One region of the Salinithrix halophila genome, then DNA from elsewhere that is predicted to be linked to it. Evidence: riboswitches for the same ligand, from Rfam matches in the RefSeq annotation. Region 1 holds a riboswitch; each other region holds the start of a gene.
The links. A riboswitch is a leader RNA that binds a small molecule or an ion and turns the genes downstream of it on or off. The one in region 1 is predicted to bind S-adenosylmethionine.
Positions count from the first base shown of each region.

Region 2: linked by a shared signal. The riboswitch ahead of ACFOUO_RS09695 (homoserine dehydrogenase) and the one ahead of ACFOUO_RS11310 (methionine ABC transporter ATP-binding protein) in region 1 are both predicted to bind S-adenosylmethionine.
Region 3: linked by a shared signal. The riboswitch ahead of metX (homoserine O-acetyltransferase MetX) and the one ahead of ACFOUO_RS11310 (methionine ABC transporter ATP-binding protein) in region 1 are both predicted to bind S-adenosylmethionine.
Region 4: linked by a shared signal. The riboswitch ahead of ACFOUO_RS08115 (aminotransferase class I/II-fold pyridoxal phosphate-dependent enzyme) and the one ahead of ACFOUO_RS11310 (methionine ABC transporter ATP-binding protein) in region 1 are both predicted to bind S-adenosylmethionine.

Region 1 is NZ_JBHSAP010000015.1:214,335-222,006, forward strand. It holds gene ACFOUO_RS11295 (NAD-dependent succinate-semialdehyde dehydrogenase) at 1-703, shown strand, start outside; gene ACFOUO_RS11300 (NAD-dependent epimerase/dehydratase family protein) at 1,389-2,312, shown strand; gene ACFOUO_RS11305 (sugar transferase) at 2,572-3,222, shown strand; SAM riboswitch class I at 3,690-3,811, shown strand; gene ACFOUO_RS11310 (methionine ABC transporter ATP-binding protein) at 3,886-4,902, shown strand; gene ACFOUO_RS11315 (methionine ABC transporter permease) at 4,892-5,548, shown strand; gene ACFOUO_RS11320 (MetQ/NlpA family ABC transporter substrate-binding protein) at 5,586-6,386, shown strand; gene ACFOUO_RS11325 (YigZ family protein) at 6,441-7,079, opposite strand; gene ACFOUO_RS11330 (hypothetical protein) at 7,251-7,520, shown strand; gene ACFOUO_RS11335 (LCP family glycopolymer transferase) at 7,543-7,672, opposite strand, start outside.
Region 2 is NZ_JBHSAP010000009.1:687,445-695,116, reverse strand. It holds gene ACFOUO_RS09705 (MGDG synthase family glycosyltransferase) at 224-1,360, shown strand; gene ACFOUO_RS09700 (fumarylacetoacetate hydrolase family protein) at 1,496-2,545, shown strand; SAM riboswitch class I at 2,612-2,734, shown strand; gene ACFOUO_RS09695 (homoserine dehydrogenase) at 2,818-4,128, shown strand; gene ACFOUO_RS09690 (Asp23/Gls24 family envelope stress response protein) at 4,221-4,598, opposite strand; gene rlmD (23S rRNA (uracil(1939)-C(5))-methyltransferase RlmD) at 4,735-6,108, shown strand; gene ACFOUO_RS09680 (amidohydrolase) at 6,536-7,672, shown strand, end outside.
Region 3 is NZ_JBHSAP010000007.1:42,825-50,496, forward strand. It holds gene ACFOUO_RS02410 (penicillin-binding transpeptidase domain-containing protein) at 1-78, shown strand, start outside; gene ACFOUO_RS02415 (DUF1002 domain-containing protein) at 177-1,073, shown strand; gene sdhB (succinate dehydrogenase iron-sulfur subunit) at 1,187-1,957, opposite strand; gene sdhA (succinate dehydrogenase flavoprotein subunit) at 1,954-3,729, opposite strand; gene ACFOUO_RS02430 (succinate dehydrogenase cytochrome b558 subunit) at 3,745-4,395, opposite strand; gene metX (homoserine O-acetyltransferase MetX) at 4,764-5,873, opposite strand; SAM riboswitch class I at 6,007-6,125, opposite strand; gene ACFOUO_RS02440 (ABC transporter ATP-binding protein) at 6,192-7,214, opposite strand; gene ACFOUO_RS02445 (ABC transporter permease) at 7,227-7,672, opposite strand, start outside.
Region 4 is NZ_JBHSAP010000009.1:374,029-381,700, reverse strand. It holds gene gntK (gluconokinase) at 1-1,046, shown strand, start outside; gene ACFOUO_RS08130 (DUF2935 domain-containing protein) at 1,165-1,965, opposite strand; gene ACFOUO_RS08125 (MBL fold metallo-hydrolase) at 2,130-2,909, shown strand; gene ACFOUO_RS08120 (ornithine--oxo-acid transaminase) at 3,265-4,458, opposite strand; SAM riboswitch class I at 5,002-5,110, shown strand; gene ACFOUO_RS08115 (aminotransferase class I/II-fold pyridoxal phosphate-dependent enzyme) at 5,227-6,402, shown strand; gene ACFOUO_RS08110 (aminotransferase class I/II-fold pyridoxal phosphate-dependent enzyme) at 6,409-7,590, shown strand.

The DNA of each region.
Region 1 (7,672 bases):
GGGTCATGCGCCTTTTCTCGTATTTGAAGATGCCGATCTGGAACAGGCGACCGATGAAGTGATCGCCAGCAAATTCCGCAATGCCGGGCAAACCTGTGTCTGTGCCAACCGGATCTATGTCCATGAAAGCATTGCCGACCGTTTCACCGATCTTCTCGCAGAAAAGGCGAAGGAGTTAAAGTTAGGTAACGGGATGGAGGAAGGAGTTCAAATCGGCCCTCTGATCGATGGTGATGCTGCCGACAAGGTCGAAGAGCACGTGAAAGATGCCGTTGCCAAAGGAGCTCGTGTCGTCACTGGAGGAAATCGGCGTACCAAAGTGGGGAAAGCCCCCGGACAAAAGGCCCATTTCTTTGAACCGACCGTGTTGGATAAGGTGACCGACGACATGCGAGTGATAGTTGAGGAGACCTTCGGACCCGTGGCACCCATACAGACCTTTCGGACAGAAGAAGAAGCGGTAGAAAAGGCAAACAACAGCCGTTATGGGTTAGCTGCCTACTTTTATACAAGGGATCTGGCCCGGTCGATCCGGGTTGCGGAAAAATTGGAGTTCGGGATCGTCGGTGTGAATGACGGGGTACCCTCCACCGTTCAGGCACCCTTTGGCGGCTTCAAGGAGAGCGGTCTGGGTCGGGAAGGGGGTAAGTACGGTGTCGAAGAGTTTCTGGAAATCAAATATATCTCTTTGGGGTTGAAATGACCGGTTGAAAAGGCCTAGGGCTACTGATAAACCTTGATGCGTGCGGGGCGTGGAGCCGGACTTCTGATTCCACGCCAGATGAACTTCCCTTAGATGTCGGGCCTGTCCGCTCCGTGACTCCGGCTTCCCAATCAGCGGCCAAAGGAAAAGCGTGTGTGGCCGCAAAAACGGTGGGAGCCTTCGAGCACTCCGCTGGATTTTCGGTTGCCAACAGACGGCCGGAAACCGACTCACCTTTATAGTATAGAAGGACTTTGTCAACGATCTACGGCCGTAAAGGCCTTTTTTTCGGTTCCCCTCGAAAGGATTAGGAGAAGCCCTGGTCCCGTTTTTCCTCTTGAAGGTCACAAATTTGTCACAAAAGGCGGTTTTTCATATCATCCATCTATTGTACCTTGATAGTGGAGTGTAAATGGGCAAGCGTGTGCCTTGAAGAAATGGACACGTTTGGCGGGAAACTAGAAACCCGGATCGGAGGTTTCTGGTTCGAATGGTTCGCCCGGAAGGCATGGCGGGGAGGGGAGCGAACCTCCCTTTTCCGCAGTGAAATAGTGGTAAACTCTCCGCAAAAGGGAACCTCCTGAACGACAACGGCGTTATCCTGAGTGGGGGCCGTTCAGGGGGAGGAGCGAAGAGAGTACCACGTCCGCTACAGGAGCGAATACGGGCGAAAGGGAGTTGTGCTATGAAAGTGCTGGTAACCGGAGGAGCGGGTTTTATCGGCTCTCATATCGTGGATCATTTGCTGGAGGAAGGCATGGAAGTCGTCATCGTCGACAACTTGACAACGGGAAGTGAAAGTTATTTGCGCCCGGAGGCTTCCTTTTACCGGCTGAATATCCAGGATGAAGGGTTGATGGACGTATTCCGTGAGGAACGCCCTGACGCAGTGATCCACCAGGCGGGCCAATCCAAAGTTCCGGCCTCCATCGAAGATCCGATCTGGGACGCTCAAACCAATATTCTAGGAACGATCCGCGTCCTAGAGGGTTGTCGTCAATATGGAGTCAAAAAGGTAGTTTACGCCTCTTCCGCAGCGGTATATGGAAACCCTCAGTACCTCCCCATCGATGAGGAGCATCCGGTTCAACCCTTGTCCCCCTACGGGGTCTCTAAGTACACCCCCGAGCATTACTTGAAAGCCTATGATGAGTTGTACGGCATTCGATACACGGTGTTTCGTTACGCCAACGTATATGGTGTTCGACAGCTCCCCGGGGGCGAAGCGGGGGTTATTACGATCCTGATGAACAAATTGATCAACGGGGAGACGTTCCGTATCGAAGGGGATGGAGAGCAGTCTCGAGACTTCATCTATGTTGAAGACATCGCTACGGCTAATCTATCCGCCCTCAAGCAAGGAGACGGAGAGATCCTAAACATCGGAACGGGGAAACGGACGACCCTGAACGAATTGATTGGGGTCCTCGAAGAGTGTTTGGGCAGGAAAGTCGAGACGGCGTATTCCCCTGAACGGCCAGGGGATATTAAAGATAGCTATTTCCATAATGAACGTGTAATGAGGGTTTTAAACTGGACCCCCCGGATTGACCTGAAGACTGGTCTGCAACGGACGTATGATTATTACCGGATGAAGGCCGAGAATTAAACGGCCCGATCCCGATTCCCATAGGCTCGCCCTGCTTTATGCTGAGGCGGGTCGGATATGTTTCCTGTAACATTGGTGTAAAGTGCTTGTAAAAGAAGACGTTTGATGTATTGTAAAACTGGGCGTTCTCCAGTATACTGATAAACAGTTGAACGTTGAGAAGAATGAATTTCAAGTCCTTTCCCCCGGACGGTGCTTCACAAAAGCAATCCTTCGGGTGGGAAGCCTCACTATTCATTACGGCAGGAGTGGTTTGCGGATGCGTTCAAAAGCAGTGGCTTACGAAAGCGATTCGCAAGCGCAAACAAAAGGTTTGCCAGTCACGACGACAGGTTGGTATCCGATTGTCAAGCGGGGGTTAGAGGTCGCCTTTGTGATCGGACTTTTATTCTTTACTCTCCCTGTGCTGGTGTTGACAGCGATCGCAATCAAACTGGAATCCAAAGGCCCTGTCTTCTATAAGCAGGAACGTGTCGGGCTGGGCGGACGCCGTTTTCATGTTATCAAACTCCGCTCGATGCGGACGGATGCAGAGAAAAACGGTCCCCAGTGGGCAGCTAAAGATGATCCCCGTGTTACCCGCGTCGGACGGTTCATCCGCAAAACCCGGATTGATGAGGTGCCTCAACTGATCAATATCATGCGGGGCGATATGAGCTTGATCGGCCCCCGACCGGAACGGGATGTCTTTACTGAAAAGTTTTCCAAGGAAATCCCCGGATTTAAACAGCGTTTGATGGTGAAACCAGGATTAACGGGCTGGGCGCAGGTGAACGGTGGATATGACGCCACGCCAGAAGAGAAATTCTCCATGGACATGTATTATATCCAACGGCAGTCCTTGATCCTGGACATGAAGATTCTTTATCGAACTGTATGGGTGGTCCTTTCAGGAAGTGGAGCCCGTTAAAAGCGAAACAGCATGTAAAAGGGTTGCCGTGATTCCGGCAACCCTTTTTATCGATATTCTTGAGGCGTTAGTACGCTCTTATAATCACAGGTCAAACGAGAGGTATCCTTTCCATCTGTCTCCTATTAAGAAACCAGCCAGCGCAGGGACAGATAAAAAAGCAACCAGAGAGGAACGCTTATGAAAGCTGCGTTGAAAATGCCCAACCAGAAGGTTTTTCCCACAACCGTGTAGTTCATCCAGGGCACCTCCGATACCTCTTAGTGATTATTATTATACGGCAAACTGCCGGTGAATAGTGGGCTGTTAACCATTTGTAAAGGAAATGTAATGTCCGGGAAAGGTCGTTGAAAAACAACAGTGGAAAATTTTCTTGGTTATCTAATGGATAATTTTACCCCATTGACGTTGGGTATCCGGCATGCTAATATCGTTCTCGGACATTTAAATACGGAATGTATGATGTTCTCTTATCCAGAGAGGTGGAGGGACTGGCCCGATGAAGCCCGGCAACCGACCGCACAGCAAGGTTTTGCGGTAAAGGTGCCAATTCCTGCAGGACGTTTAAGTGCGTTCTGGCAGATGAGAGAAAGGATGGCGACTTTTAAATCCTTTCTGCTTCTGGCGGAAAGGATTTTTTTATGGTAAGGCGGTGGAAAGGACATGCTTCAATTGAAAGAAATCCAAAAAACTTATCCGTCCCGGTCCGGTTCGATCCCTGTCGTTGCTTTGAAGGATGTGAACCTGGAAGTGAATGAAGGGGAAATCTTCGGGATCATCGGACGCAGCGGAGCTGGTAAGAGTACACTCTTACGGTTGGTCAATGGCCTTGAAACTCCTGACTCCGGTGAGGTCTGGGTGGACGGTTGGTCAATTACCCGACTGAAAGAGAGGGAACTTCGTCAGGCACGCACCAAAATCGGGATGATTTTTCAACATTTTAACCTTCTCTGGTCTCGTACCGTTTGGGATAATGTCGCATTCCCTCTGGAAGTTGCGGGCCGTTCGAAAGAAGAAATTCGCCAGAAGGTTAATCATTTGTTGGAGCGGGTGGGACTAAGTGACCGGGCCAAAGCCTACCCCTCCCAGCTCTCTGGGGGTCAGAAACAACGGGTGGGCATCGCACGCGCCTTGGCCAACGACCCCAAGGTATTGTTGTGCGATGAAGCGACGTCTGCTCTGGATCCTGAAACAACGGGCTCCATTTTGCAACTTTTAAAGGAAATCAACCGGGATACGGGGATCACAACTTTGTTGATTACCCACGAAATGAGTGTGGTTCAGGCGATTTGTGGACGGATGGGGGTTATGGATGACGGTCGAATGATTGAGGTGGGAGAAGTGTCGGAGATTTTCAGGAATCCTTCTCATCCGGTTACTCGTCAGTTTGTCCGACAAACTTTATTAAAAGAACAAAGTACTCCTTTTGAGGACAAGGGTAGGGATTCCTCTGCATGTATCGTGGTGCAATGCCGTTTCCCTGGATTATCAGATGTTTGGGAGGAACTCCGAAAGGAGGCCGACCGAAGGCAACTTCAAATCCATGTCCTCGCCGGCGGCATTGACCCTTCCACACCTTGGACCCTCCGTGTGGAGGGAGATCGGGAGACTGCCGATAGGATTGTTACGGTATTGAGATCGTTGGGAGCGGAAGCGGAGGTGGCTGTCGGTGTTTCATGAAGTGGATTGGAACCTCATCTGGCAAGCAACGAGGGAGACGGTATACATGGTTGGGATTTCCACCTTCTTCACTGCTCTTTTTGGGATTCCGCTGGGAATCCTGTTGGTTATCACGGATCGGGGCCAGATCTGGGAGCAACAGGGCTTACAAAAAATCGTGGCTTCCGTCGTCAATCTATTCCGGGCGGTTCCCTTTATCGTCCTCGTCCTCGTTCTTTTCCCCGTAGCGCAATTTCTGGTGGGTACGACCCTGGGACCAACGGCAGCCACTATTCCCCTGATCGCTGGAGCGGCGCCCTTTTACGCGCGGATGGTGGAGACAGCCCTCCGGGAAGTGCCCAAGGGAGTAGTGGAGGCCGCTCGGGCGATGGGGGCCACCCGGTTCAGTGTCGTACTTAAGGTGCTCTTGCCTGAAGCGGTCCCGGCTCTGGTCTCCGGATTGACAGTCACTTGTGTCACCTTGATCAGTTTCTCGGCGATGGCAGGGGTCGTCGGCGGAGGAGGCCTCGGGGACGCGGCTTTCCGCTACGGCTTTCAGTCGTTTAATGACGGGATGCTTTACATTTGTGGAATTTTACTGGTTATCCTGGTTCAACTGGTTCAATGGGTCGGGGACTGGACAGCCCGCCGTTCGGATCAACGTTGAATATTTCATCAACATACAGATATGGGAGGAATCGATGATGGTAAAAAGATGGGCTTTTTTTGCGGTTGCGTGCGCTCTTATCACGGCTGTGACAGGATGCGGCGGCGGTGGAGTCGGGGATGAGCAAACCCTGAAAGTGGGTGCCAGCCAGGTTCCCCACTCGGAAATCCTGAATCATGTGAAACCCCGGTTGGAGAAGGAAGGGGTAAAGCTGGAAGTAAAAGTGTTGCAGGATTATGTGACACCGAATAAAGCGGTACAGGAAGGACAGTTGGATGCGAATTTCTTTCAGCATATCCCGTGGATGAAGACGACCAATAAGGAACGGGGCTGGGATCTTGCCAGCGTGGGTAAGGTTCATATCGAGCCAATTGGTGCATACTCCTCAAAAGTCAAGAAAAAATCCCAGCTCAAGGATGGAGCCACCGTCGCCATGCCCAATGATCCGACCAATGGCGAGCGTGCTTTACTGCTCCTGGACAAAGAAGGATTAATCAAGCTGGATGAAAAAGATGGGGTAAAAACGCTGAAAAATATCAAATCCAACCCGAAAAACCTGAAATTCAAGGCTCTTGAAGCAGCCACACTCCCCCGGGTGCTGGACCAAGTGGATCTCGCAGTGATCAACACGAACTATGCGCTTCAGGCCAAGCTGAACCCGAAAAAGGACGCACTCTTTCTTGAAGGGGCGGATTCCCCCTATGCCAATGTCTTGGCTGTGAAAAAAGGGAACGAAAATAAACCGGCGATCAAGAAGCTGATCAAAGTCCTCCAGTCTGACGACACCAAGAAATTCATCGAGGAAAAATACAAGGGAAGTGTACAGCCCGCTTTTTGATCGCCTCAGACTAAAACCCCCGCTCCGTGAGCGGGGGTTTGGTTTAAGTGAAGCTTATCGAGGATGCGGCCGGTGTTCCCGTTCATGGAAATGGACGAGACCGCTGCCGCTGGTCTGTTCTGCTACCATGTCGAGAATGGCCTGTACCGATCCTTCCGGTACCCAGAGCGGGAACGTGACAACCTCGGTAAAACGGGTCTTTTCCAGCTCAAAGCCTGACTGGCGCAAAGCGTGTTCCACTTTTCCCATGGAGGGATAGTCGACCGTGACTGTCAATTTGCGTTGTAGGTTCCAATCCACAAGTCCAGTGTTGTCCAAACCCGCTGAAGCAGAGGAGCTGTACGCCCGAATCAATCCACCTGCCCCCAGTTTGATGCCGCCGAAGTAGCGGGTGATGACAATGGCCGTGTTGGTCAATTCCCGGCTCTTGATTACTTCCAAGATGGGTCGACCGGCGGTACCTGCGGGTTCACCGTCGTCGGAAGAGCGTTGGACTTCGTTCTCCCCTTGCACAATATAGGCATAGCAGTTGTGAGTGGCGTCCCAGTGTTTTTTCGCGATTTTTTGGACAAAATCAACGGCTTCTTCCTCTGTGTCGACACGGTTTATATAGGCGATGAAGCGGGATCGTTGGATAGAGATTTCCGTTTCCCCATAGCCTTTCACTGTGGTGTATGCTATTGGTTTCGTCAAATTCCATCGCCCTCCTTGTGTCGAGAACCTGGCTATTTCTCCCGATGGTTGAAAAAGAAACGGTTCATTTGAGAAGCTTTGTCGAAAGGGTAGCCGCGAAGCCAAGGCTTGTTCTATTCTTGAAACCACCAACGGACAAGTGAGTCCGAGTGAAAGGAATGTGGTGGCTTTATGTTCTTTATCAGTATACCGTCCATTTATCGTGAGTGTATTTCCATTCGTCAATCGGGGTTCCGATTCTACCCTGTCTGTCAGGAGTGGCTGGAAGAAGGAAAAGAAAACCTGCGCCGCCTGTGGATGTCCCTCACAGGATCACTGCTACCGGTCCAGCAGGAAACGAAAGAACAGGCTTTTCCCGATGATCCGGTCGGTATCCCCCGCCATATCGGACGTGGGCCGCCTAACAGGAAAAGGGCCAATTCACCATTGGCCCTGTGGTAGGGAATCTTCCCACTCCGGTTCCTTATTCTGTGGAAGGGGTGCCCATGGGTTCGACAGCCTCTTTCTTCAAACCCAGTTGTTGGCGTAAGAGGTTGCTTACGCGTTGGCGTTCCTTGTCATTGACGAAGAAATACCACAGATCCATGCGACGG
Region 2 (7,672 bases), on a different contig from region 1:
GCGTTTTAACCTTCAGGCCCTGTTTTTTGGGGCCTTTCCTCTGTCCTATTTCGGAAAGGTATATATTTCCAATTGGCTTCAATGCTACATGGGATGGATTGGGGGAAAAATGGAATATGGGCCCTATGCAGGGTTAATTTTTTGTTAAATCGTGTGAAGTCCTGTGGGTTTTTTCCGTTTAAATCCGTCATAATGAAAAGACAGTAAGGCGGGAGGGATCAAATTGGAACGCGTTTTGATTCTGACGATGGGCTTCGGAACGGGGCATAACGCCGCGGCCCACGCGTTGGTGTCTCGTTGTAGGAATATGCCAGACACAGAGGCGCTGGCTGTTGATTTGTTGGAATTGGTTCCGGGTACCTTTCATCCTTTCCTCCAGTCTGGATACATCCGGATGATGATGAGATTTCCGTCCTTGTACACCTTTTTATATGACCGTACGTCTCATTCCCGTTTTATTCGGTATGTTTCCTCCGAGTTTATCGAGAAAACGGGTTGGATGATCCGCAAAAAGTTGAATCACCTTCTGGAACGCTTTCACCCCACCCGGATTATCAGTACTCATCCTTTCGGATTTTTAATGCTCCCAGCTTGTTGGAGAGGGCTGCCTACTACCGGTGTGGTGACGGATTATGAAGTTCATGCGATGTGGTTCGCCCAAGCACCTGATCTTTTGTGTATCCCTCGTCGTCTGGTGAATGAACGGGAACAAAAGCGCCTGATGTGGCAAACCGGCTGTCGCATCCTGGAGGCAGGTATCCCCAGTGCCTCGGCCTTTCATAAGCGAAATTCTCAGATCCGGGCACGTATTCAAGCTGGGGTTTCTAAGGATGAGCCCATGGTGCTGGTGATGGGAGGCGGGTTGGGATATGGACCGTTGCCGCGTTTGGTAGACGAACTTTCCCGTTTAAAACCACCGGCCCGGATCTGGGTACTTACCGGGAAGAATGAGAAGCTCTACAGGGAACTTACGGCCCGATTTGACGGGGAAAACGGTATCCATATTCTTCGATATCGAGACGATATGCCTTTGCTGATGGACGCGGCTGATCTTTTGGTCACTAAGCCGGGTGGTTTGACTGTGACGGAGGCGATGAACAAGGGCTTACCCATGCTGCTTTTCGATGCGCTACCCGGCCAAGAAGAGGCCAACCGGGATTATCTAATCCGGAATGGAGGTGCCCTCACTGTCCGTCCAGAAACGGTTTGTAAAGAGGCAGCCGCTTTACTGGCTCACCCGGAGGAACGGAGGACGATGGCACGCCGCTTGGAGGAATTGGCCTCCCCGGAAGCGGCGGACCGAATCGTCCATGAAAGCCTGCGGATTCGCCGTGAGGCTGTCCTGGACTCCGTCTTGTAGTCCCAAAATCCCTTCCATACGGGAGGGCTTTTTAGTATGGGAAAAAGGGTTGGCTCTAAATACCGGCGAATGTAAACCTTAAGAATCACCGGCGTGGGGGTTTGCCACCCAAGCCAGGCTTTAAGGAGGCATGGGATGAAATTAGTGACCTATATCATCAAAGATACGGAACTGACCGTCAGTACCTTCGGTGAACCAGCCGGGGGACGGGTGGGATGGATCGAAGGGGACTACGTTGTGGATATCGGGTTTGCCCAGGAGTGGGCAGCCCTGGAGCAGGGTGTGCCTATTTCTCGCGTTCTTCCTTTGTCGATGAGGGAACTACTGGAGGCGGGGGAAGAAGGGATGTCTGAATTGAGCCGGACGGTCGATGCGGTATCTGGCAGGGATCCAGCAGCATTGAAGGTGGAAGGGGAACCAGTCGCCTTATCTCTTGCCGAAGTCCGGTTAGCGGCTCCTCTGCCCAATCCGCGCTCTTTTCGGGATTTCTACGCTTTTGAGCAACATGTAAAAACGGCCCGGGCCCGGAGGGGGCTGGATATGGTTCCCGAGTGGTATGAATTTCCGGCCTTTTACTTTTCCAACCCCCATTCGATCCTCGGGCCGGACGAGGAGGTTGTTCGGCCCCGTGACACCCGTGCTCTCGACTATGAGCTGGAAATAGCTTGTGTAATTGGCCGGGAAGGGCGGGATATCCCGGCGGAGAAAGCGGGGGACTATATCATCGGTTTTATGATCCTGAACGACTGGAGCGCCAGGGACCTGCAGGCCCGAGAGATGAAAGTGGGCCTGGGACCTGCTAAAGGGAAGGATTTCGCTACGTCTGTCGGCCCCTGGCTGGTAACGAAGGATGAGCTGGAAAGCCGGCGCCAGAATGACCGTTGGGACCTGACCATGACTGCCCGTGTCAACGGACGGGAGTTGTCCCGGGGCAATACCGTCGACCTGACATTCTCCTTCGCTGACATGGTAGAGCGGGCTTCGCGGGATTGTACGCTATACCCGGGGGATCTGATCGGCTCGGGGACAGTAGGGACCGGATGCATCCTAGAACTGGGGACGAAGGTTCACCCGTGGTTGGAGCCAGGAGATACGGTGGAGTTGTCCATCGACGGTTTGGGTGTACTGAGAAACCGCGTGGCTGAACGTTCGCCCGCTGCCGGTTTAGGAAAAAAAACCATTTGACAGAAAGGTTCACCCTGTACCATAATATTGACTAATTACAATTGAAAACGGATGGATATATGCGATTTCTTATCCAGAGTGGTGGAGGGACTGGCCCGATGAAACCCGGCAACCCGTCTGCAGGTCATTGAGTGACGTCTGTAGACATGGTGCCAAATCCTGCAGCGTGTAAGCGCTGAGAGATAAGGAGCGGGAACCCGGCTTAGCCGGTAAACGGACAGTCCCCTCCTTATCCGAGGGGGCTTTTTTTATTATCAGAAGGGGGAATGGAAGTGGAACGGATCGGTGTGGGCCTATTGGGCATGGGGACCGTCGGAACAGGTGTCTTCAAGGCACTGAAGAGCAACCAGGATGTCATCCTAAAACGGACGGATACCTTGTTCGAAGTGAAAAAAATACTCGTCCAGGATCCGGACAAAAAAAGGCAGGCGGAGGATGCCCAATCGCTGCTCACAACCGATTTTCAACAGGTGCTGGAGGCTGGGATTCAGGTAGTGGTGGAGGCGATTGGTGGCTTAGAACCAGCACGCAGCTTTATTGAGCGTGCCTTTGAGGCGGGGTGCCATGTGGTCACCGCCAACAAAGAATTACTCGCCAAGCATGGGAGCGAGCTGGAACGGCTAGCCAGAAGCCGAGGAGTCCAGCTTCTCTACGAAGCCAGTGTGGGGGGCGGTATTCCCGTGTTAGGCACAATGCGGCATTTACTGAAATCCAACCGGATCCACCGCATCACCGGTATCTTGAACGGGACCACGAACTACATCCTGACCGAGATGGCATCGAAGGGTACTCCCTTCGATGAAGTGCTGGCGGAGGCACAGAAACTCGGATACGCGGAAGCAGACCCCACCTCCGATGTCGACGGCTTTGATGCGGCCTATAAACTGGCTATCCTTGCCCGCCTCTCCTTTGATGCGGAAGTACCTGTCACCGAGATACCCCGAGAAGGTATTCGAGAGATCACCCCTGGGGAGCTGGTTCTCGCTCGACGGTTGGGCTACGCTGTTAAGCTTTTGGCCCGAGGGGAGCAGTACGGAGAAAAAGGGCCCGTCTCTCTCGCAGTGGGCCCGGCCCTCCTTCCTCTCACCCATTCCCTATCCTCGGTGGACGGCATCTACAATGCGATCCATTTGGAGGCGGATGTGGTTCAGGATATCACGCTTGTCGGTCAAGGAGCGGGGGAAGAGCCGACTGCGAGTGCAGTCGTGGAGGATTTGTGTAATCTTTACTGTTTGCCGCCATCCAAATTCATCCCTTCTGAAGAAACGCTGCTTCTTCCCTCCCAACATTCAGGTGGTAGCCGCTTCATCTATTTGGAGACGGCACAGCATTTGGATGAGGGAGATGCTGAAGGGTTGAAACGCCGTCTGCAGGCCATTGGGCTCCCCGTCGGAGAAACCGGCATCTCCCGCGTCACCGATGGGAGTGGTGTTGCCTTCATCCTACGCCGTTGGGATCCCCTCTATCGGGGTGTTCTACTGGCGGAGTTGGGTCTGGAGGTTTCCTGTCTCACTGACCGTCCCGTTCACGGCAGCTCGACCGTGGAGGAAGCGGTGAGGCTGGAAGCGGGGAGCGCGGTATAAGCGCCCGATTATAAAAAAGAACCCGGCCTGGCCGGGTTTATATGGGGGGACTAGCGCAACGGTATAGGTTTTATACCCGTCTCCGTCGGATGTTATTCCTCATTCTCCGTCGACTCTTCCTGTTCCTCTGGAAGAGTCACTCCTTCAACACGAAGGCGGATATCATCCGGCCGGATGCCGGTCATGTCGCGGATTGCCTCTGACACTCTATATATGGCGCGGTTCCCTACTTCGGGAATATTTTCCCCATAGGCTACGGTCACCCGCAAGTGAAGGGTCACTTTCCCTTCGTCGCTGCGTACTTCGACTCCCATGGGGTGATCCCCCCGACTGAACCGCCGGGTTACGCCGTCGACTAGCCCGCCACTCATTCCGGTTACACCTTTCGTTTCCATGGCTGCCACGGCGGCGATCGTCTCCAGGACTTCCGTGGCGATCATGGATTCGTGTTGTCGAGTTTCACCAGCCATCATCGTCCTCCTCTCTCATCCCACTCCCTTTCGTTTTTTTTCGCTAAAACTCCTGCTCTAAAAGCGCATTTGGGAATCCTCTTCTCTTCAGGTACAATAGGACAAGCGACTTTTAACGATAAGAAGAGGATGACTCATGAGCCCAATGCAACTAAAAAAGGGAGAAGTGATCGGCTTGCCGATCCGCCGCCTCGGAATCAACGGGGAGGGAGTGGGATTTTACCGGAAGCAGGTTGTATTCGTCGATGGAGCGATCCCAGGAGAGTATGTAACCACCCGTATTACCGAGGTTCAAAAGAAATATGCTCGGGGGGAGATCCTTCGACTCAAGAAGCCTTCCTCTCATCGGGTAAAGCCCCCCTGCCCCATCTACCAACAATGTGGCGGGTGCCAGCTTCAGCATATCGACTATCCCATGCAACTGAGGTTGAAACGAGAACTGGTGGAGGAGGCCTTCTCCCGATATGCAAAGCAGGAAATGCCGACGATCCGGGAGACCATCGGCATGGAAGAACCTTGGACTTACCGCAACAAGGCTCAATTGCCCGTACGTCGTCAGGCGGGTGGAGTGGTGATGGGGATGTATACCCCCGGATCCCATCATCTCGTGGATATGAAGGGGTGTTTGGTTCAACATCCGGAAACGGACCGGATACTGGATATCGTTCGGCAAGTGCTGCAAGATCTGTCTATTCCCTTATACAACGAGAAAAAGCACAGGGGGGCCGTCCGCCATCTAGTAGTAAGGGTCGGTATAGCTACGAAGGAGGCGCAACTGGTCTTGATTAGCCGGGAGGATCCGTTGCCTAAAGAAGATGCACTGGTCAAAGAACTGCACCGACGGTTGCCAGGGGTGTCCAGTTTCATCGTTAACCACAACCCTCATCGTACCTCGCTGGTCTTTGGGGAAAAAAGCCGTGTTTTATGGGGAGAAGAAAAGATTACCGAAGGGCTAGGAAAGCTTACCTTCCGTTTGTCGGCTCCCGCCTTCTTCCAATTGAATCCGTCCCAGACCGTACGCCTCTATGATACGGTGTTGAACGTCGCAGGACTGAGCGGTAGGGAGACGGTAGTCGATGCCTATTGCGGTGCGGGAACGATCGGTCTATGGCTGGCAGGCCATGCGGCACGCGTCATCGGGATGGATATCGTGCCGGAAGCGATCACTGATGCACGGGAGAATGCCGCTATGAACAGGATCGACCATGCGGAATATGTTCTGGGAGCCGCGGAAGAACTTCTGCCCCGTTGGGCGGATCAAGGCTTTCGACCGGATGTGGTCGTAGCAGACCCGCCACGTACCGGGCTTGGAGAGGATTTTATGGACGCTCTGCTCCGAGCGGAAGTGCCCCGGTTCGTCTATGTTTCCTGCAATCCTTCTACGCTGGCAAAAGACTGTAACCGACTGGCAAGAGGCGGATATGCCATCCGTTCCGTTCAGCCGGTGGACATGTTTCCCCAAACCTCTCAGGTAGAAAGTGTTACCTTACTGGAACGGAAGAACCAGTAAAAAGGGAAAACCCCCTCCGATGAGGGGGTTTATCGCTTATTCGGGTGTGGTTTGCGTTTCTCTTTTATTCAGTAACGGAACGATGGTTTTTTTGAAAAACCAGGTGGCCAAGAGGGTGATCACCCCGGCTTTTAAGACAAATAGGAGAAAATCGGCCGCCATCGGGATCACTAGTTGATTCATTACATCTGTTTGTTGGAAAATGGGAAAGCCCTCCTAAACATCGATTTAATAAAACCTACTCTTTATGTACCACCAACATCGCTAGGCTAAAACATCGAATAATGATTTTACCACCTACTGGATGATCCAGTAGCGGTGGGGCTTCGGAAGAGAGGGTTGTTTCCGGCGGAGAGGAAGAATACGATGGGGGAAAGCTGGTATCCAATCCAATCACCACAATTTTGAGAGCAGAAAGGGTTCAGCCATGGAGAAACGGATTTTTGCCAATGGCCGTATTGTTACGCTGGAGAAGGAGAGACCTTTCGTGGAAGCCGTTTACACCGAGGGGGGACGGATTCGGGGTCTAGGGTCGACCAAAGAGATCCTCCTTCAGTTTGGTCGTCCAGCAGTGGAAATCATCGATCTGGAAGGAGGATTTGCTTGCCCGGGGCTGACGGATAATCACCTCCACTTGATGGCTTATGGCATGAAACTGTCTCTGTTGGACTTTACGGGTCTTACTTCCAAGGAAGGGGTGCTTCAGGCTTTACGGGAACGGGTGGAGAGAACACCGTCGGGCCAATGGGTGCTGGGGTTAAACTGGGACGAAAACAGGATGATGGAAGGGACGCCTCTGACGCGGGAGGAACTGGATCGGGTCGCCCCCGGTCACCCGGTGATGCTGACCCGGGTTTGTTACCATGTCCAGGCGGTCAATTCCCGGGCGATCGAGGCGGCGGGCCTTACACTGGATGCACCAGATCCCGCTGAAGGAGCTTTCGGCCGGGATGCTCGGGGTCAGCTGAACGGTCTTGTCTATGAGAATGCTTCCTTGCCTTTCCGGGAAGCTCTTCCGCCCCTCACGTTTGCGGAGAAAAAGGAGCTGGCCCGCACAGCTGCATCGGGGGCTCTGGCCAGAGGGCTGACCGCCGTGCACACTGAAGACCTGAGGGATGCAGGAAGTGTAAGGGACTTAACCCGAATATATCGGGAGTTGACTCAGGAGGGGACCCTTCTTCGCACCCACCATTTAATTTACCATCCCTTCTTGGAAGAATTGAGGGATGCCGGCCTAACCGCCGGGGATGGGGATGAATGGTTTCGAATCGGTGCCGCGAAGATCTTTGCCGACGGTTCCATCGGTGGTCGGACCGCGTGGTTGGCTGAGCCGTATACCGATGACCCTTCCACTTGCGGGATGGCTATCCACACGGGGGAGGAAATGAATGGGCTGGTGCGAGAAGCCCGAGAACACGGGATGCCTGTCGCGGTTCATGCCATTGGGGACGGGGCAGCGGAACAGGTGGTTCGGGCGCTGGAGGCCATCCCTCTTTCAGGCCGGTTTATGCCTGATCGGCTGATCCACGCTCAGATTCTTAACCGGGGCTTGATGGAGCGCCTG
Region 3 (7,672 bases), on a different contig from region 1:
GATGAAGTTCAGGATCGTGGCGGAAGCCACTACCTTTTCCCGGGAGTCAAAAAAATGATCAAAGCACGGTATCGGTGATTCCCTTATATTTCCTCATCGATTATAATGAGGTCAGTTGAAACATCTTTTCCGTTTTTATCGTCTATATAAGGAAGAAGGGGGTTTTCTACTTGAAAATGAACAAATTCGTGCTGGTCGCTCTCATCCTATCCCTGGCCTTCGGCTCTTTTGCACTGCCGGGGGGAGCGTCAGCAGAGTCTCAAACGGGCAAAACCGTGGTTACTCTTGGGGCAGATTTATCACAAAGCCAACGGCAGTCCCTCCTGCAAGAGATGAATGTGGATTCCAACGTGGAAACCATTGACGTCAGTATCGCCGATATCCGCAATTATCTGCACGGAGGCCAATCAGGTGGCACTCCCGCCGCAGGAGACAACAAAGCCTATTCCTCTGCTCGGATTACCCTTCAAGATTCCGGCAACGGGATCCAGGTGAAAGCCAACAACGTCACCCGGGTCACTGAACAGATGTATGCCAACGCCCTCTTAACAGCTGGTATACAGGATGCCCAAGTATACGTTACTTCCCCGGAACCCGTCACCGGCACTGCCGCTCTCACCGGCATCATGATGGCTTTCGAAAAAGCTTCGAACAAGCAGATCAGCCAGGAGCAACGGCAGGTAGCCAACGAGGAAATGAAGCGCACCTCTGAACTGGGTCAACAGATTGGCGATCAGAACAAAGCAGCCGATTTCATGAACAAGGTAAAAGAAGAGATCGCCAAACAACAACCGAAGAGCGAAGAAGAAGTGCGCCAGATTGTTGTTAATGTTGCCGGAGACTTAAACATCAACCTCAACAATCAGCAGATCCAAAACGTTACCAATGTCATGCATGACTTCTCCAAGCTCGACATCGACTGGGGTGCCCTCAGCGGCCAGCTGGACCAACTGAAGGGGAATCTCCAGAAGGGATTGGACTGGGCTAAATCCGAGGAAGCCCAAGGCTTTTTCGATCAACTGCTGAATTGGCTTTCTGACCTGTTCAGCTCTCTAAAAAGCATCTTCTCCTAATCACACCGGAAAGGCAGGGTACAAATCGTACCCTGCCTTTTTTTCTCTCCTCGATTCCTAAAAAAAGACCCCTACCCTCCTATCACGGGGCAGGAATCTTTAGAGCGAATCAATCAGATGGAGAGCCATTTTTTGAATATGTTTTTGGTACCCTCCCAGTTCATACGGGCGATCGAGGTCGTTAGGGGAATTCCTTTAGGACATGATTGGACGCAGTTCTGGGAATTCCCGCACTCCTGCAGACCGCCGTCCGCCGTTAGGGCGTCCGTCCGCTCCTGTTTGTTCATTTCCCCGGTCGGATGGGAGTTGAATAAGTCCACCTGGGCGACCGCGAAAGGACCAATGAATTCGGAACGGGAGTTGACGTTGGGACATGCCTGAAGGCAGACCCCACAGGTCATACATTTGGACAGTTCATAGCGCCACTGTCGCTCATTCTCCGGCATACGAGGTCCCGGGCCCAGATCGTGGGTACCATCGATAGGGATCCACGCCTTTACCCGCTTCAGCGCATCAAACATACGGCTGCGGTCCACTGCCAGGTCCCGAACTACCGGGAAGGTGTTCATCGGTTGAACATGGATCGGCTGTTCCAGATTATCAACGAGGGCCGTGCAAGCTTGGCGCGGTGTTCCATTGATCACCATGGAACAGGCACCGCACACCTCTTCAAGACAATTGGCCTCCCAAGAGACAGGATCCACTTTTTCCCCTTTGCAGTTGACGGGGTTACGCTGGATCTCCATCAAGGAAGAGTTGACCGTCATATTGGGCCGGTACTCCAGCTCGAATTCTTCCGTATAGGGTTCAGCATCTGGTGAATCTTGCCGGGTGATAAGGAAACGGACGGTCTTTTTCTCCATCGCTGCTGCCGTTTCACTCATGATTGTTTTGCCCCTTTCTCCTCGGCTGCTTTGGCTACATCATAGCGGCGCGGTCGAGGCTTGATCAGGGAGACGTCCACTTCTTCATATTCGAAGGCAGGTCCATTGTCGGTATGTTTGGCTTTGGTGGTTTTCAGGAACTTCTCGTCGTTACGTTCCGGGAAGTCCGGCTTATAGTGGGCACCACGGCTTTCGTCCCGGTTGAGAGCACCGATGGTGATTACCCGGGCCAGCTCCAGCATGTTCCACAGTTGACGGATAAAGGTGGCTGATTGGTTGCTCCATTTACCGGTATCAGTGACATTAATCCGCTTGTAGCGTTCCATCAGCTCCTGGATTTTCTCGTCCGTCTTCTTCAATCGGTCGTTATACCGGACCACCGTCACGTTGTCCGTCATCCAGTCTCCCAGTTCTTGATGAATTTTATAGGGGTTTTCATCCCCGTCCATCTTCAGGATATTATCATATTTCTCCTGTTCTCGTGCCTGATGGCTGTCGAACAGGTTGGAGGAGAGATCTGCCGCAGATTTATCTAACCCGCGGACATATTCCAACGCGTTGGGGCCCGCCACCATCCCGCCATAGATACAGGAAAGGAGTGAGTTGGCTCCCAGACGGTTGGCTCCGTGGTATTGATATTCACATTCTCCGGCTGCGAAGAGACCCGGAATATTGGTCATCTGGTTGAAATCGACCCAGAGGCCGCCCATCGAGTAATGAACAGCAGGGAAGATCTTCATCGGGACTTTGCGTGGATCTTCGCCCATGAACTTCTCGTAGATCTCGATGATCCCGCCCAGCTTGATGTCCAGCTCTTTCGGGTCTTTATGGGATAGATCAAGATACACCATATTCTCCCCGTTGATCCCCAGTTTATCGTCCACACAGACCTTGAAAATAGCCCGGGTGGCGATATCCCTGGGGACCAGATTCCCATAAGCAGGGTACATCTCTTCAAGGAAATACCAAGGTTTGCCGTCTTTATAGGTCCAGACGCGTCCGCCTTCACCACGGGCGGACTCGGACATGAGGCGCAGTTTATCATCTCCAGGGATGGCCGTCGGGTGAACCTGGATAAATTCACCGTTGGCATAGTAGGCACCCTGCTGGTAGACTGCGCTGGCCGCCGTCCCCGTATTGATCATGGAGTTGGTCGTTTTACCGAAGATGATCCCCGGCCCGCCGGTGGCCATAATGACGGCGTCGGCGTGGAAAGACCGAATCTCCATGCTGCGGCGATCCTGAGCGACAATCCCGCGGCAGCGTCCCTCGTCATCCTGAATGATAGAGAGGAACTCCCACATCTCATATTTGGTTACACGGCCCGCTACTTCCTGACGGCGAACCTGTTCATCCAGGGCGTAAAGGAGTTGCTGCCCTGTGGTCGCCCCCGCAAAGGCCGTCCGGTGATGCTTGGTGCCGCCGAAACGGCGGAAATCGAGGAGGCCCTCTGGTGTACGGTTGAAAGGAACTCCCATCCGGTCCATCAGGTAGATGATCCCCGGTGCCGCATCACACATCGCCTTCACCGGCGGCTGATTTGCGAGGAAATCCCCACCGTAGACGGTATCATCAAAGTGCTCCCAGGGAGAGTCGCCCTCTCCCTTGGTGTTAACCGCTCCGTTGATGCCCCCCTGGGCGCAGACGGAGTGGGAACGCTTCACAGGTACGACTGAAAATAGATCGACGTCGGCTCCCGCTTCGGCCACTTTGACGGTAGCCATGAGGCCGGCGAGGCCGCCGCCGACGATGATCACTTTCTCCTTCATAATGGCAGTGCCCCCTTCTTAGCGCTGAGCCAGCATGTTGGTGAATTCCGGATTAGTAAATGCGATCAGGGCGCGGATGCCGATATAGGAGACCAGCACGAAGACGGCCATCCAAACCCAGGTGGAAACCCGCTGGGCGCGGGGGCCGACAGTGATCCCCCAACTGACGAGAAAGGACCACATGCCGTTGGAAAAATGGAAGACGGCTGCCACAATCCCGATCAGATACCAGACAAAGTTAACCGGATTGTTGATCACATCCGCCGTCTGCCGTGTCAGTTCTTCCGACGACATTCCCTGCAACGCCACCTGAACCCGCGTCTGCCAAACATGAACGGTGACGAAGATCAGGGTGATGACACCGGTCACACGTTGCAACATGAACATGGTGTTGCGAAAAGTGCCGAAATTGTTCAGATTGTTCTGTGCTGTGAAAGCGATGTACAAACCGTACACACCATGATACAGCAGCGGCAGGAAGATGAAGAAGATCTCAAGAACCGTCAGGAACGGAATGCTCCATAACCAATCCACTTGTTCCCGGAAGGAATCCACCCCTTGGGTGGCGTGGTAGTTGGTCCAGAGGTGCTCAAGCAAAAAAAAGCCGACTGGGATGACACCCAAAAGGGAGTGCAGCCGCCGGTTGAAGAAACTACCCTGCTTGCTCATCTTTTGCCCCCCATTGCCCCTTATAAGATTGCGAATTGTAAAAGCTTCTCTCCTCAAAGCGGAACCGGCGAAACGCCGGTAATGGTAACATTCCTGTTTAATTGTATGGAAAGAAGTTTCACCTTGTTGACAACTTCATTGTACTCCCATGGTTAGAACTGGTCAAGCTGACCCTGACTGGATTTGACAGAACCTCCCTTACCCTACTATGGTACGCCATCCGTTGGATTTCCTTTCCTATGAAAAGGCCTTCCTATTCACAAAAAAGAAAACGGGTCAGAATCACCTCCGGTCCGCTCAAAAGGTTGAAACTTTCCCGTGTTGTCCTCGGCTGGGCTGGTGAGTTTCCCCATAGGTTGACCTATACCTCAATCCTCCATCAGGAAATCTCGGATGGCGGGCCCGATTTCGTCAAATTCGACCAAAAAGGCATCGTGACCATATTCCGATGATACCTCCAATAGTTTGCTGGATTTCCCCAGTTGGGTGAGTGTGCCATGCAATTCCCGTTGCTGGTGAACAGGGAACAAAATATCCTCGCGAATCCCGATCACAAATACCGGGCATTGGATGCGGGCTAAGGCGGCTGATCGACCGCCTCTTCCCCGACCAATGTCATGGGTATCCATCGCCTTCAGAAGATAGAGATAACTGTTGGCGTCAAATCGGTCCACCAGCTTTTTTCCTTGATAACGGAGATAACTCTCAATCTGAAAGACGGAATCTAGGCTATTGATCGTCTCCCCTTGCTGTAGGTGACGGCTGAACCGCTTTTCAAAAAGGGTGCTCGTCCGGTAGGTGATCATCCCCATCATACGGGCAATGGAGAGCCCTCGGGCGGGACCGTTCCCATCATAGTAATGTCCACCCCGGTAATCCGGATCGGAAAGAATCGCCTGGCGACCGATGTCATTGTATGCGATTGCCGTAGGGGAAAGGGCATCAGCTGTGGCGATCGGCACCAGTCTGTCGGCGAATTTCGGATAGAGGATTCCCCATTCCAGTACAAGCATCCCTCCCATCGAGCCGCCAATCACCGCCCGTACGGAGGAAATCCCCATTTCCTCCAAACAGCGTTTCTGAAGTCGAACCATATCGCGAATGCTGACAAAGGGGAAATCGGAACCATAGGGTTGACCGGTTATGGGGTTGATCGACTTTGGACCCGTCGTACCGTTGCAACCACCCAAAACATTCATGGTGATGACAAAATAATTGCCTGTGTCCACATAACCTCCCGGACCGATTAGGCCTTCCCACCATCCGGAAGCCGATTCATCCCCAACCGTCCGGGAATCCCCGGTTAGAGCATGACAGACGAGAAGAGCGTTTGTATACCCCGGGGCCGGCATACCGGCGGTTTCTACTGCCACTTCCACGGACGATAAGGTCTCCCCTGATTCCAGTTCAAAGGATCCGATCGACAGGTTGCGGGTTTTCGTTTCACACGGAGTCGATGTCTTCGCGGTGATCGGCATCCTACCTCCTCCTTTGTTCGCGGTTCCATATCCTGTTAGTTGGTTCATTGGAGAGTTTTTGATAAAGGAAACGCCCTCTTCGATGAACGAAGAGGGCGGGTATGCGAAGGTGGATACGCAATCCGACGGCCTCTTCTCATCTTCCAGGGCCGCAAGAAGCCCTGCAGGAATTGGCACCCTCCTTTCCCCTGATTGGGAAATGGGGTTGCCGCGACATCATCGGGCCAGTCCCTCCGTCGCTCTGGATAAGAAGATTTTCGATTCAATTCACTTGCATTTTGTTTATCATATGACGAGCGAATGCCCGCTGTCAAGGACTCACTTGGAAGCGATGTTGATTTGCAGGCTGTCCTTCCCCACGGACGGAGCCTGGGGGTGTTCTAACCAGCAGGAGACCTGATGGGAACCCGATACTTCCGTCACTTCCGGCATCTCATCGTGACAGATATGCATGGCGTGGGGACATCGGTCAGCAAAGGGACATCCCTTTGGTGGATCGAACAAATCCGGCGGGGAGCCGGGGATCGGGGCGAGATCTTCATCCTGCTTCCAGTCTAGACGGGGCATGGAGTGCATTAGTCCCCAGGTATATGGGTGGCGAGGCTGATAGAAAATGTCGTCCACCCGGCCTGTCTCCACCACTTTGCCTCCATACATCACCGCCACCCGCTGAGCGGTTTCTGCCACCACGCCAAGATCATGGGTAATCAGGATGATGGCTGTCTCTGTCTTATGCTGCAATTCTGTCATCAATTCCAATATCTGGGCCTGGATCGTTACATCCAGGGCGGTCGTCGGTTCGTCAGCGATCAGGATTTTCGGGTTACAAGCGAGGGCGATGGCAATCATCGCCCGTTGCCGCATACCTCCACTGAACTGGTGGGGGTATTGACCGGCTCGTCTTTCCGGCGTGGGAATCCCCACCAAGCGCAACATCTCCACTGCTCGCTTGTTCGCTTCTGCTTGGCTGAACTTCTGGTGCCACATCAACCCTTCGGTGATCTGCCGTCCCACCGTCATCGTCGGATTAAGAGAAGTCATCGGATCCTGGAAGATCATTCCGATCTCCGAGCCTCGAATCTTGAACATCTCTTTTTCGGTAGCCTTAGTCAAGTCACGGCCGTCGAAAAGGATTTCCCCCTTCTTGATGCGACCTGGCGGGGAGGGGATCAAACGCATGACAGACTGGGCAGTGACACTCTTTCCACTCCCCGATTCCCCTACAATAGCTAGCGTCTCTCCTTTCTCCAGACGGAGGTTGACCCCGCGAACGGCTTTCACTTCACCGGCATAGGTCTGAAAGGATACATGCAGGTCATTGATTTCTAGAATCGTTTTCATGGATCTCCCTCCTCACTTTCGCATCTTTGGATCCAGGGCGTCCCGCAGGCCGTCACCCAAAGCGTTAAAAGCCAACAAGGTTAAGCTTAAAAAGAACGCCGGGAAAAACAGCCGCCACCATTCATCGGATAGGACAACTACTAAGGAGTCGTTGATCATGGTTCCCCAGCTCGCGATGGGCGCTTGGACACCAAGCCCTAAGAAACTGAGGAAGGCCTCGGCAAAAATGGCACTGGGGACCGTGAAGGTCAGTATGACAATGATCGGACCCAAGGTGTTAGGAATCAGATGCTTGGTCATCAACCGACGGGTGCTCGCACCAAGGGTTTTGGAGGCCATCACAAATTCCTGCTCTTTTACTTGCAAAACCTGGCCGCGGACCAGCCGTGCCATATTCAACCAACCGGTAACCGTGAGTGCGATTAAGATGGGGATCAAGCCCGGGTTATCCATAACGA
Region 4 (7,672 bases), on a different contig from region 1:
AGTATGTGGTGGATCATTCGATCGCTTCGGCTACCGGGCTGTTTCATCTTTACCAACTGGATTGGGACGAGGAAGCGCTCGCTCTCGCAGGCGTGGAAAGGGAACAGCTGTCGAAACTGGTGCCTACCACCCATGTGTTGACGGGTTGCCATCCCAAGTGGGCTCAACAGCTGGGAATTCTGCCTACAACGCCTTTTGTGATTGGAGCGAGTGATGGTGTCCTATCCAATCTGGGGGTGGCGGCGATCGACCCTGGAGTGGTTGCGCTCACCATCGGTACCAGTGGAGCGATCCGCACCGTGACGGATCAACCGTCGACGGATCCGAAAGGGCGCACCTTCTGTTATGTTCTCACCCCAGATCACTGGGTTCTCGGAGGGCCTGTCAACAATGGTGGGGTGGTTCTTCGTTGGATTCGGGATGAATGGATGAAGGAGGAGGCAGCGCAAGCCAAGGCTGAAGGGAAGGATCCCTATGAACGCCTGATGGAGATGGCGGGTCGGATTCCAGCAGGCAGTGACGGTTTATTGTTCCATCCCTACTTGATGGGGGAGCGAGCCCCTTTGTGGAACGCCGATGCTCGTGGGTCGTTTTTTGGACTGGGAATGCATCATACAAAGGAACACCTGCTTCGAGCAGCCATGGAGGGCGTGCTTTTCAACCTGTATCAAGTGTTTCTAGCGCTCTGTGAACACACGGGAGAGCCGAAGCGAATTCACGCTACAGGGGGCTTTGCCCGCTCTGCGTTATGGCGGCAGATGTTGGCCGATATGTTTGGCATGGAAGTGAGGGTTCCAGAACAGGTGGAGAGTTCTTGCCTAGGAGCTGTCGTTCTCGGCATGAAGGCAACAGGAATGGCTGATTCGTTCCACCTTGTCAAAGAGTGGATAGGTACCACTCATTTCATTCGACCAGATCCGAAGTGTAGCCGGCTGTATGAAGAGTTAATGCCGATCTTTATTCGAGTGTCTCGGAAATATGAAGAAGAGTATCAAGCAATCGCTGCCTTTCAACGCCGCCATGCTCCAACGGAGAAGAGGGACTGATCTCTCTTTGTCCGGTTTTTTGAAAGCGCTTTAAAGGAGAGGATGTCATGAGTGCTACCGGCTTAATCGAAGTGACAATCCTGGGTATCACACTCCTTTGTATAACCTGCGTGATGGTTTAACCTTGTACCCGAGGTTTGCCCGGATCACATTCGGGCGGTTGTAAGCGGGTGGATTCCGCCAGCTTCATCAGGTAGTAGCATTCTTCCCTCGCCATGTGGTCGGCCATCAGAGGGGTGAGGGTGCCTAGGGTTTCCTTATCCATCCTCAGTTCCTCCAACTCCGCCAAAAACGTACGGAAGAGGAGGATTTCCAATTTCGTTTGCTGATTAAAACGCTGAAGTGCCGGGAAGTCTGGGAGGGACGTTCTGAGGTAACCCGCCAATTCAACGGCCTTGAGATAAAAATCTTCGAAGTGTCGCGTGAAGGAGCGGCTTTTCTGCTTCATCCGTTTTTCTACCAGATCCAATTCAGCGTCGATGGCTCCGGCATGTCCGGCTGCATCCAGAAGCCACAAGAGATGGTGATGAATCGGGTGTTGGATGGGAGGGATCTGTCCCTCTGTTAGATAATCGAAAATCCGGATGGCTTCATCGACTTCGCTCACCATATGGTTGATAAACGTAGGAGAAAGACCCAACAGGATTTTACCTGTCAAATGGCGCTGGAGCAGATGGAGTTTGAACTGACGGATTTCCCGTGCCTGCTGATTCACTTGACGGGACAGGGTGCGGAGATCCGTCTGGGGGTGAATGTGGGTTAACAAGGTATCAAAGATCGTGATGAAATGACGGGCTCTTTCCACTTCCTTCTTTTCTTCGGGGGAGAGTGAATCCCGGATAAATCGGGCATGATCTCCCAAGATCTGTAGCCAGAATCGGAGTTCGAAAACGGCTGTCTGTCTGTACTGGCTGTCCAAGCGAGCGCCTCCCTTCAACCTGCTTCTCAACCAAGGTATGAAGAAAGCGAAAATCTCATGCTGGATTCAATACATAAGATTTTCTCGTGCTGGACATCATGAAAGCATCTTTTTTCATGGTAGGTGAGATGATCGTGGTTATGGGAAAGGGGGGAGGATATTCCGTGGCCTCGGATGTCCTCTGCAAGCGCCTCTTCATCGCCAACGTCTGTATGATTGGGGAGTCCGGCGGAACATGGACCCTGGTGGACGCAGGGTTATCCCGAACCGCAGCCGAGATCATCCGTACAGCAGAGGAGCGATTTGGGAAGGGCTGCCGACCGCAAGCGATTATTCTGACCCATGGACATTTTGATCATGTCGGTGCTCTAGAAACCCTCATGCGCTATTGGGATGTTCCTGTTTATGCCCACGAAAGGGAGTTGCCTTATTTGACCGGACAATCCGACTATCTTCCCCCGGACTCCTCAGTCGGGGGCGGGTTGATGGCTCGGATGGCGCCGCTGTATCCCTATCGGGGAATTGATCTTGGAAGGCGGGTACAATCGCTCCCCCCGGATGGCAGTCTACCTACCCTTCTTGGCTGGCGATGGGTTCATACACCCGGGCATACAGAGGGACACATTGCCCTGTTTCGGGATGAAGATCGGGTGCTCATTGCGGGTGACGCCTTTACCACCGTCAAACAGGAATCCGCTTGGGCCGTCGTGACACAACGTCGGGAAGTCCATGGCCCGCCTGCCTATTTCACGAGTGATTGGGAAGAGGCTGGTCGATCTGTGAAAAAGCTTTATGGATTGAAACCCTTGGCTGTGGCCACCGGCCATGGTATTCCCATGCATGGCGGGGAATTGCTTCGTCAATTGGGGAGGCTAGCCGTCAACTTTGATCAGCTGGCTGTTCCCGATCAAGGCCGGTATGTGGGAAACGAGGCTAAACGATAGGAATCCTGCCTGTACAAGAGTGTGGTAGATGGCACGGGCATAGCAATGGGATGTTTGATAGGAGACGGAGTCGGTTATTTTATACACAAGGACGGAGCCATTGGAGTTAGAAATTTACCGATCTCAAAGGGAGTGAAAACCACTTGCTGAGAAACATCTTGATCATTATCGGAATTGTCGTTGTGGTATTATTCGTCATCCGAAATCTCTGATCGAGAGGAGCGATTGGCGTGGTACGTACCATCCTGATGGTGATCGGAGCTATTGCCTTAATCGTTGCGATTGCCAATGCCCTTTGAAGGAAATAAAAAACAAACCGGCACCCCTGAAAGGGAGCCGGTTTGTTTTTTGGTTGTTATTTCTGGAGAACGGAGCAAACCCGTTCGAGAGCCCAGTTCAGTTCCTCCTCGGTGATGATGAGGGGAGGAGCGAAGCGGATGGTATTTTCGTGTGTCTCTTTACATAGGAGGCCTGAATCGGCTAACGCTTCGCAGTAGGGACGGGCAGGTTCGTCGAGTTCCATCCCGATGAACAGTCCTTTGCCGCGGATCTCCTTGATGGCAGGATTTTGGATCTTCTGTAGTTCATCCATGAAGATCCGGCCCAAATCCCGAGAACGGGTGACGAGGTTTTCTTCTTCCAGCACTTCCAAGGCGGCGATGGAAACAGCGCAGGCAAGGGGGTTGCCGCCGAAGGTGGAGCCGTGGGAGCCGGGTTCGAAAACGCCGAGAACCTCTTCATTGGCAGCTACGGCCGAGATGGGCAAGACCCCTCCACCAAGGGCTTTCCCCATAATATACATGTCGGGCTTCACGCCTTCCCAGTCACAGGCGAAAAGTTGGCCCGTACGACCAAACCCTGTCTGTATCTCGTCCGCAACAAAGAGAACACGGTTCTCCTGGCAGATGGCGGCGGCTTCTTTCAGGAAGCCTTCGGGCGGTACAATGACGCCTGCCTCTCCTTGGATCGGTTCGACGAGGAAAGCAGCCGTGTGGGGAGTGATCGCCTGTTTCAGCGCTTCGGCGTCTCCATAGGGAATCACCTTGATTCCGGGCAGCATCGGGCCGAACCCGCGCTTATATTCTTCACTGGAGGAGAGGGAAACGGCGGCCATCGTACGACCGTGGAAATTTTCCTCGCAGACGATGATTTCAGCCTGGTCGGCAGGTACCTTTTTTACATCGTAGGCCCAGCGGCGTACTGCCTTGATTGCTGTTTCCACCGCTTCGGCTCCGGTGTTCATCGGAAGGACGAGATCTTTGCCTGTGAGGGCAGCGACACGTTCGTAAAATAGACCCAGTTGATCGTTGTGGAAGGCACGGGAAGTCAAGGTGACCTTTTCTGCCTGGTCCTTCAGTGCCCGGATCAATTTGGGATGGCAATGACCGTGGTTCAATGCCGAATAAGCGCTAAGCATATCCATATAGCGATTGCCGTCCGCGTCTTCTACCCAGACCCCCTCCGCTTTGGCGATGACGATAGGAAGGGGATGATAGTTGCGGGCACCATGTTGGTCGGTCAGATTGATGAGGGTTTGATTCTTAGACATCGGCTCCACTCCTTCGGGGGTTTGCTCGATCATGGCAGAAATATGATTGATAGCGGTATTCTCTCCTCAAATATAACACCGCCTGCCCCTGGTTCATAGGCTTCTGGGTAAAACGGATCAAAATGTATTCGCATACATAAATATGAATTCTGAAAACACCAGAGAAAGTGATCTTCGCGGCGGCTGACACACCGATGCAGGGGCGCGGAGCCGGATTTCCGACTTCGTGCCAGATGTCCCTCCCGCAATATGGGGTTAGTCCGCTCCGTCCCTTCCGACTCCAACCAGTAGCGTGATGCTGGTTGGATACTTGCTGAGTGGCTGGTGCCAACAGACTCTCTGCCGGAAACCGGTTTATTTTTTGCGATGTGGTGGAAGCACTTGTCAACAAGCTGATCTTCTTGAGTTTCGTGATTTCAAGGTTTTAATCGCCTTTTTTGGCTCTTGTTCCTTTTTGTGTGGGAAGGGTTGACGCCCCCGAAAGACCCCGGTATAATAAAACACAAGTTTCAGACGGAAATTAAATCAAGAATTCTTGTAACACTCTTATCAAGAGCGGCGGAGGGACGAGCCCGATGAAGCCCGGCAACCCCGGTTGAGACCGGAAGGTGCCAATTCTTGCAGAGACCTGCTGGTTTCTGAGAGATAAGAGGAGGGACTTGCGATCCAACCTCTTCTCTTGATAAAGGGAAGAGGTTTTTTATTGCTGAAGGAGCACGAATTTTCGGGAACTGAAGACGGGAGCGGATATGGTATGGAGGGTTGGATATGCATCAAGAGACAAAACTAGCGCAAATCGGAAAAAGCCGATGTCGTACCACGGGAGCGATCAGCTGTCCGGTCTATTACTCCACAGCTTATGAACATCCGGCATTGGGACAGTCGACGGGTTTTGATTATACCCGGACGGCCAACCCGACGCGAGTGGTTCTAGAGGAAGCGATCGCCGATCTGGAGGGAGGAGACAGAGGGTTTGCCTGTAGCTCCGGGATGGCCGCGATCCAGACGTTGATGGGACTTTTTTCCCGGGGAGATCATCTGATTGTTTCTTTGGATCTTTACGGAGGGACATACCGGCTGTTCGAGGAAGTGCTGACCCGTTACGGGCTCTCCTTCAGCTACGTCGATCTGCGGGATTTAGAAGCGATCCGGAAGGCGGCTTGTCCTGAAACCCGTGGGATTTTCATTGAGTCCCCCACCAACCCTCTGATGCGAGTAACCGATATCCAGGCCGTCTGCGAACTGGCCACGGCCCAGGGATGGCTCTCCATTGTGGATAATACCTTTATGACACCCTATTTTCAGCAACCGCTGGAGCTGGGAGCGGACTTGGTCGTTCACTCCGCGACCAAATACTTAGGAGGCCACAATGATGTCTTGGCAGGGCTGATTGTCAGCCGGGGCACAGAACTGTCGGAAAAAGTATTCGCCCTTCACAACTCTATCGGGGCGGTATTGGGGCCCCAGGATGCTTGGCTGTTGATGCGGGGAATGAAAACCCTGGCTCTGCGGATGGAGAAGCATCAGGAAAATGCTCTTGCCCTCACCCAGTTTCTGCGGGAACATCCGGCGGTAGAAGATGTTTTCTATCCGACACGCGACCCTCTGGATCGCAAGGTACAAGAAGCTCAAGCGAGGGGGTACGGCGGGATGCTTTCCTTCCGGTTGAAGGACTCCTCTTTGGTTCCGGAACTCTTGGCATCCTTGAAGCTAATCTCCTTCGCCGAAAGCCTGGGGGGCGTGGAAAGCTTGATTACGTACCCTTCCACTCAGACCCATGCGGACATTCCAGAAGCGATCCGGCACCGGGTAGGGGTTTGCGACAAACTGCTCCGCCTCTCTGTTGGGATCGAAAATCTGGGTGACTTGATTGACGACCTGTCCGGGGCGCTGAAGCAAGCAAGTATACAGACGTCTCTCTACTCCAAAGAGGAAAGGGTGTGACACGCGATGAAATTTGGAACGCGCCTTTTGCACAATGGGAATGAAATCGATCCGATAACCGGCGCTGCCAGCATACCGCTCTATCAGGCATCCACCTTTCATCAGGCGGACATCGATTCTCCCGGTGAGTTTGATTATGCCCGCTCGGGGAACCCGACTCGGCGGGCCTTGGAACAGACCATCGCTGAACTGGAGGGGGGGGCTGGAGGTTCAGCCTTTTCTTCCGGGATGGCCGCGATTTCCAGTGTCTTTTTCCTTTTCTCTTCTGGTGATCACCTCGTAGTTTCCAACGATTTGTATGGCGGTACGTTTCGGGTGTTGACCCAGGTGTTGCCCCGGATGGGCATTGAATCATCTTTCGTGGATACCACCGATCTAGCACAGGTGGAAGCGGCGATCCGCCCCAATACAAAAGCCCTCTATATTGAAACACCCTCGAACCCTACCCTCAAGGTGACCGATCTTAGGGGCGCGGCGGCAATCGCCCGGGATCATGGGCTGTTGACCATCGTGGATAACACGTTTATGACTCCCTGTTACCAGCGTCCGCTGGAGTTGGGTGCGGATATTGTGGTCCACTCCGCCACCAAATTTATCGGCGGTCATAGCGACGTGGTCTCCGGGCTGGTAGTGGCAAGAGAAAAGGAGACGGCGGAACGAATTAGCGGTTTGCAGAATGCTCTTGGCTCCATCTTGGGTGTTCAGGATTCCTGGCTGACGATGCGGGGGCTGAAGACCCTGAAGGCACGGATGGATGCCTCCACCGCTTCCGCAGCCAAAATCGCTAAAGGGTTGAAACAGATCCCCGGTGTGGAACGGGTCTTTTATACCGGATTACCTGAACATCCCGGCCATGCGCTTCAGTCCTCCCAAGCGAGTGCCCATGGAGCCGTCCTTTCTTTTGATCTGGGTAGCGGGAAAAAAGTCCGGGAAGTACTCTCTCAAGTGAGAATTCCGATCGTTGCTGTCAGCCTTGGTTCGGTGGAAAGCATCCTTTCCTATCCCGCCCGGATGTCCCATGCCGCCATGCCGAAAGAGGAACGGGAGGCCAGGGGGGTTGCCGACGGCCTCTTGCGTCTCTCCGTCGGCCTTGAAGACGCAGAGGATATCCTCCATGATCTGGAACAGTCCATTGAGGGACGTCGCCTATACTCTGTAGGGGTTGAGTGGAGGGCTTCGATTATTTGAATCCGGGAGCCCTGTTATGGGAGGTTTCCCAGCAACCGCCAATCACCGATTCAGGTGAGGCGGTTTTTTGTGGGGACGGGTT